DNA from 2 places in the Robbsia betulipollinis genome. Region 2 is predicted to be linked to the other one. Evidence: predicted binding sites of a transcription regulator. Region 2 holds the regulator's gene; the other holds the start of a gene.

Region 1 (3,411 bases), on a different contig from region 2:
CTGCTTCGCGCGCTCCTGGGGCGTGGTGGCGAGACTGCCGAATTTCTTGCGCCAGACGTCCTGGATGCGCGTCCATTCGGTTTCCCGGAGCGTCGCACCCAGTTCCTGTACGAGTTCACCATCGAGCTTGTGCCGCTTCAGCTCACCGACGATACGCGCGGCACCGAAACGCGCCGCGCGCCGGTTGACGACGCTCTCGGCGAAACGATTGTCGGAGAGCCAGCCTTCCCGCGCGAGCGCATCGAGCAACCGTTCGACGGCCTGCTCGCCGTCGCTTTCCTCGACGAAAGGCGCGAGCTTGCGCGCCAGCTCACTGCGGCTGTGTTCGCGGCGGGATAGATAGCCCAGTGCCCGGCCGCGCAGGCTGCGTTTGAAACCCAATGCCGCGTCGCGTGCGGCCTGCCGTTCCGAGCGTCGTGGCGAACGCGTGGTCGTATGCGCGCCGTCGGCGCCCGCCACCGCCGATGGAAGGCCTGCCGGAACGGCGCCGCCCGATTCAGCGACGGATGGGTCGGCACGCCGTTCTTCCCGCGGGGAAACGCGGCGGCCACCGCCGCCGCCCCACGCGCGACGCGTGTTGCGACTGTAGGAGAGGCTTTCTGCTTCGGAGCCCGCTTCGGAGCCAGGCTCGGAGTCCGATTCGGCACCCGGCCTGGGTCTGGCTTTCACGCCCTCGGACGCAGTCCGTTCGCGCAGCCGGGCGGCTTCCGCCTCACGCGGATCGGATTCGAACGGCTCGTCGTCATCATCATCGAACGACGACCGCTTGCTAAAAGGGCGTCCCGAAGGACGCCCGAAAGGACGGTTACCACTCATGGCGGCATGCCATCCGAAAATCCCGTCAACAACACGACGGGCAACGCGCCGGTCGGGAAAGCCAGCCAAGGGTTTGAGCTGTCAGACATCATTGCCGGACGGGCCTCCCCGCGACGCGTACGTTCGTGCTGCTCAGTCGTCGCTGCCCGGCTCTTCCGCCGCCGCGGGTGCGGCCGGTGCCGCGCCCGGAGTCGACGGCATCGCCGCGATGCCAAGGGTCTCGCGCACGCGGTTTTCGATCTCGCGCGCGATGGCCGGATTCTCGCGCAGGAATTCCCGTGCGTTGTCCTTGCCCTGACCGACACGGTCACCCTTGTAGCTGTACCACGCACCCGCCTTCTCGACGATCTTGTGCTGGACGCCCAGGTCGATGATTTCGCCTTCGCGGGAAATCCCCTCCCCGTACAGGATGTCGAAGATCGTCTCGCGGAACGGCGGCGCGACCTTGTTCTTCACCACCTTGACGCGCGTTTCGGAACCTACCACCTCGTCATTCTTCTTGATCGAGCCAATGCGGCGGATATCCAGCCGGACCGAGGCGTAGAACTTCAGCGCGTTGCCGCCCGTGGTCGTCTCGGGGCTGCCGAACATCACACCGATCTTCATCCGGATCTGATTGATGAAGATCACCGTGCAGTTCGCGCGCTGGATCAGGGCGGTCAACTTGCGCAGCGCCTGCGACATCAACCGTGCCTGGAGACCCGGCAGCGAGTCGCCCATTTCGCCTTCGATTTCGGCCTTCGGCACCAGCGCCGCGACCGAGTCGATGACGATCAGGTCGATCGAGTTCGAGCGCACCAGCGCATCGGTGATTTCGAGCGCCTGCTCGCCCGTGTCCGGCTGCGAAATCAGCAGATCGGACACCTTGACGCCCAGCTTGCTCGCGTACTGGACGTCGAGCGCGTGCTCGGCGTCGATGAACGCGCACGTTCCTCCCGACTTCTGCATCTCGGCGATGACCTGCAGGGTCAGCGTGGTCTTGCCCGACGATTCCGGACCATAGATCTCGACGACGCGACCACGCGGCAAGCCCCCGACGCCCAGCGCGATGTCGAGCCCGAGCGAGCCCGTCGACACCACCTGGATATCGTCGAACTTGTCGTTGTCGCCCATCCGCATGATCGACCCTTTGCCGAACTGCTTTTCGATCTGGGCCAGCGCAGCCGAGAGCGCCTTGCCTTTCTCGGCAGTCATTCCGCTCGGGCCTTTCTTGCTATCTTCCATGAATCGTCCTTTGCTATGATGGGGCCGCGTGGGGCGCCGAAAACATGGCATTCCCTGCAAGCGTCGATATAAACAGTACTGTATAAAAAAACAGTGTGCGTGGCAAGTAAATCCGCTACTTTTCTTGCACACCCCGGAGACGGCCCGGCATTGCAGCGTTGGGCGCAGGGCAACAGGGATGTCCGATGCGAATTCTCATTGCCGAGGATGACAGCATACTCGCCGACGGCCTGATCCGTTCCCTCCGCCAGACGGGTTACGCGGTGGATCGCGTGGACAACGGCAGCGCGGCGGACAGTGCGCTCGCCCTGCAGACCTACGATCTGCTGATCCTCGACCTCGGTTTGCCGAAGCTGTCCGGTCTCGATGTCCTGCGGCGCCTGCGCGGCCGGGGCACGGCCGTTCCGGTGCTGATCCTGACCGCCGCCGACAGCATCGAGGCCCGCGTCACCGGTCTCGACCTGGGAGCGGACGACTATATGGCCAAGCCGTTCGCGCTGTCCGAACTGGAGGCGCGCATCCGTGCATTGACGCGACGCGGCGCGAGCGGCGGCGCGGCGATCATCCGCCACGGCGCCCTCTGCTTCGATCAGGTCGGCCGGACCGCCACGCTCGGCGACCGCGCGCTCGATCTGTCCGCCCGCGAACTGGAATTGCTGGAAGTGCTGCTGCAACGCGTCGGGCGCCTCGTCTCGAAAGAACAGCTGGTCGATCACCTGTGCGCGTGGGGCGAGGAAGTCAGCACCAATGCGATCGAAGTCTATATGCACCGCCTGCGCAAGAAAATCGAACCCGGCGGCATCCGCGTAACGACGGTGCGCGGCATCGGCTATTGCCTGGATCGTCCCACGCTCCCTCCCCCCGATCACGCGCCGCCCGCCGGGACTGCCGGGACTGCCGGGACTGCCGCCCCCCGTCGCACCGACCGCGCCGACTCGCATCGATGAACCCGTCGGCACCGCCCGAATTGCCGGTCGACGCGGCCGTCACGACGGCGCCCCCGCCCGGCCCGGACGCGCGCTCCCTGTTCGGTGAAATCCTTCGCTGGATGCTCGCCCCGCTGGTACTGCTTTGGCCGGTGAGCTTCGCGGTTACCTATCTGGTCGCGCAGGCGATCGCGAGCGCCCCGTTCGACCATGCGCTCGGCAACCATGCCTACGCCCTCGCCCGTCAGATCGACACGCGCGGCGCCGCAACCCTGCAGCTGAGCGTCGCCCTGCGCGACTGGCTGCTGCACGATCCGGAAGACATCCGGCTGTTCCAGGTGCGCGCACCCGACGCCCGCCTGCTGGAAGGCAGCGCGACGCTCCCCCTGCCGCCCGACCCGCCGCAGCCGGGCGTCATTCGCTTTCGCGACGCCACCCTCGATGG
Region 2 (3,411 bases):
GCCGCATCGTCGACCGCCGCGCCACGCGTCACACGTACCTCCAGCGCACGGCTGGAGCGCACGACCGCGATGCCGGCGCCCGGCAGCTGCGCCAACGCCTGCTGCAGATCGGCATGCAGCGAGCCATTGCCGGTACCGGCGACGACCACGCCGGCCACCCGCCCGGCGGAATCGCGCATCAGGGCGTCGATGTACCTGGGCGAAACGCCTCCATGACTCACCACGATATCGACGGCGGCCAGATCCGCGGCCTGCCAGCCCGATGCACGGGCGAAACGGCTACCGGATGTGTGCAACCCGGTGTGCAACCCGGTGTGCAACCCGGTGTGCAGATCCTGAGCGGCCCGTGCGAACGCGACCTGGCCATCCTGAACCCAACCCAGTGCGCCCGATTCCGGCGAGGCGAAAGCGTTCACCGAGTGACTACTCGCCTTGACCACATCGCGTGCGGAGTGGATGCGGTTGCCGAATGCCACCAGCACGCCCTGTCCGCGCGCAGCCGGTGCCGCGGCGAGCGTGACCGCGTCGAAGAGATTCGCCGGGCCGTCCGCCGAGAGTGCGGTCGCGGGACGCATCGCCGCAGTCATCACGACCGGTTTGTCGCTGCCCACCGTCAGATGCAGCCAGTAAGCCGTTTCTTCCAGCGTATCGGTGCCATGCGTGATCACGACGCCATCGACATCGTCGCGTGCCAGCACCGCGTTGACCTCGCGACTCAGACCACACAGGAAATCGAGACTGGCATCCTTGCTGTCGATTGCGGCGAATTGCCGGGACGCGATGGCGGCCAGCCGATCGAGACCGGGAACCGCCGCCAACAGCACGTCGAGCGTGAGCGCGCCCGCGCGGTAATGAAGGGATTCTGCCGCGCTTGCGCCCGACCCGGCGATCGTTCCGCCCGTGCCCAGTATCACCACGCGCGGCAGGGTCGCCGGTCGTGCCGCGGCAGCCCTTCCGGCAGCGGCGGCAAGCGGCGGACCCGCAGGCGTGACAGGCGATGCGGCGGGCAGTGCGCCGATGGCGTCCGGCGCCACGCGGGCTGGCGCATCGCCAGCGGGAAAATACGGTGTTGAAGCAGGAGGAACATTCATCTGGAAACAACCGGGGCGAAGGATGGGGAAACCGCGACTGTAGCGCACAGAGGCACGCTACTTGCAACCGCAATTGCCACGTCGCATGGGACCCACATCGATGACGGACATGCGGCGGCGACCGGCGAAAAAGGTTGCCAGCCGGAAAATACTGTATAGAATTACAGTATCGCATCCAGGAACGACGTCATGCTCAAGCTTACCGCACGACAGCAGCAAGTCTTTGAATTAGTGCAGCGTGCCATCGAGCGCAGCGGCTTCCCGCCCACACGCGCGGAGATTGCCGCGGAATTGGGATTCAGCTCGGCGAACGCCGCCGAGGAACACTTGCGTGCGCTCGCCCGCAAGGGCGTAATCGAACTGGCGCCGGGTGCATCGCGCGGTATCCGGATCGTCCAACCGGACGCGGCGAACGACGCCGCACCGGCCGCCTCGCTAACGCGCGCACTGTTTCTTCCGCTCATAGGTCAGGTCGCGGCCGGCAATCCGATTCTGGCGCAGGAACACGTCTTGCGTCAGTACGGCTGCGATCCGGCGATGTTCTCGAACAAGCCGGATTATCTGCTCACGGTCAGGGGCCTGAGCATGCGTGACGCGGGTATTCTCGATGGCGATCTCCTCGCGGTGCAACGTCGCCGCGAAGCGAACGACGGCCAGATCGTTGTGGCGCGACTGGGCGACGAAGTGACGGTGAAGCGTTTCAAGCGCACTGCCACGGGCGTCGAGTTGATTGCAGAAAACCCTGATTTTTCGAATATTTTGGTCGACCGCGAGCGAACGGACTTTGAGCTCGAAGGTATCGCCGTCGGTCTCATACGTCCTACCCAACTTTGAACGGAGAAACGTCATGTCGAGGCTCGTCCGCCTGTTGTCTGCCAGTACCGCGCTTCATACCTTCGGGCGAGCGCGACTCACCCGCGTCTTTCGCTCCTGCCGGGACAAGGGCGACAAGGGCGACAAGGGCGAGTTTCCCGCAGCAGCGGCGACGCCTGCCGAATCGCAACGCTTCGGCTCGGGAATCGCGGGTGGCGGCATCAAGCGCACGGCCTCCGTACGTCCGGTTCAGGTCACGCCGCTATCCGCGACCCGCAGCGCGGTGCGCGTTTATCGTGGCAGTTCGGGCACCACCATGGTCGGAAAGATCGACGCAATATGCCGGATGATCGATCGCTGCATCGCGGACGAGAGCGCGGCCATGATGACAACGGGAAACGAAGCGGGCCGTTCGATCTGATCCTCGCCCCCGCCCCTGGCCTCAATCCCCACGTTGCACCCGCGTCTTGCCTGGTTTTTGCCCTGTCTGCAGATGTATCGTACGCGAACGGAGATAAGCACTCCTGAGGTGAGCAACGCACTGGTATCATTATTGCTTGACGACTGAGTCAACCATGACAGGAGAATCCGAATGAGCGAAGACAACAAGACCCCCGCGGCACCGGCAGCAGACGTTACGGTGGCCAAGCATAGCGACAACGAAAAGAGCGCGATTCCCGACCGGGCCGACGAAGGGCGCGACGCTGCGCCCAACGACCCACCGGGACAAGGCGAAGCAGCGGAACCGCCGGTAGGCTGAGTTTCACTTTGAAACACCTGGCTGTGCAAGGCAGGAGTGGGTCGGTCCGCTGCTCGCTCGACAGCGCACCGCGTATCGCTGCAGGCGAAGGACCATGAAAAGACGACTACTGAGTACCCTGATCGTTTGTACGGCGCTCGCCGGTTGCGCGACGAAGTTTTACGGGCGGGAGAGCGAACTGACCGCCTATGAAAAAAACAGCCTCAGCTGCCCGGAAATCGATATCGAAACCGCCAAGATAGATGATTTCCAGAGGCGAGTAGGTCAAGAGAGTCAGTTCGATGGCCGCTCCGCCCTCTCGTTCGCGACGGACTTCGGCATCGGTAACGCGATGGAAAAAAGCGCCGCGATCAAGAGCGCGAACAACCGACGCAATCAACTCGACGATCTGCGTGTGGAAAAAGGATGCGCAAAGGATGCGCCACCGTCCGTACGCACGATGCCGTCGACCTCGCCGACATCGGCCGATTAGCCGTCTGATGCATGCCATGGCGGAGCATGTCGCGTGCCGCGTCCATATGGGATCGACCGCAGCCAGGTCTCTGCCGGGGTTCAGTGGAGGCTCTTTTAGCCACGCACGAAAACCCGCGTAAACTGTCGCTTCGCTGGCCCTGCGCCTGACACTGCCCCATCTCGATGAACCACCTCGAATCCATCCTTCCCGCTCACGGGCGTCGCATATGCGTTGCGCCCATGCTTGACTGGACCGACCGCCATTGCCGGTTTTTCCACCGGCAGTTTTCCAGA

The links. Region 2 encodes LexA, which represses DNA repair genes until DNA is damaged. Its sites were predicted from a motif close to ACTGTATNNNNATACAGT; they were not measured.
Region 1: a site for LexA is predicted at 2,118-2,135, ahead of recA (recombinase RecA). Genes of this name have one in related genera too.

What each region holds. Positions count from the first base shown of each region.
Region 1 covers NZ_JAPMXC010000005.1:259,371-262,781, forward strand. The annotation lists gene recX (recombination regulator RecX) at 1-459, opposite strand, end outside; gene recA (recombinase RecA) at 949-2,040, opposite strand; gene OVY01_RS16040 (response regulator) at 2,226-2,987, shown strand; gene OVY01_RS16045 (sensor histidine kinase) at 2,984-3,411, shown strand, end outside.
Region 2 covers NZ_JAPMXC010000002.1:111,845-115,255, reverse strand. The annotation lists gene OVY01_RS12350 (asparaginase) at 1-1,091, opposite strand, end outside; gene lexA (transcriptional repressor LexA) at 1,281-1,925, shown strand; gene OVY01_RS12340 (hypothetical protein) at 1,939-2,325, shown strand; gene OVY01_RS12335 (hypothetical protein) at 2,497-2,664, shown strand; gene OVY01_RS12330 (hypothetical protein) at 2,759-3,136, shown strand; gene dusA (tRNA dihydrouridine(20/20a) synthase DusA) at 3,301-3,411, shown strand, end outside.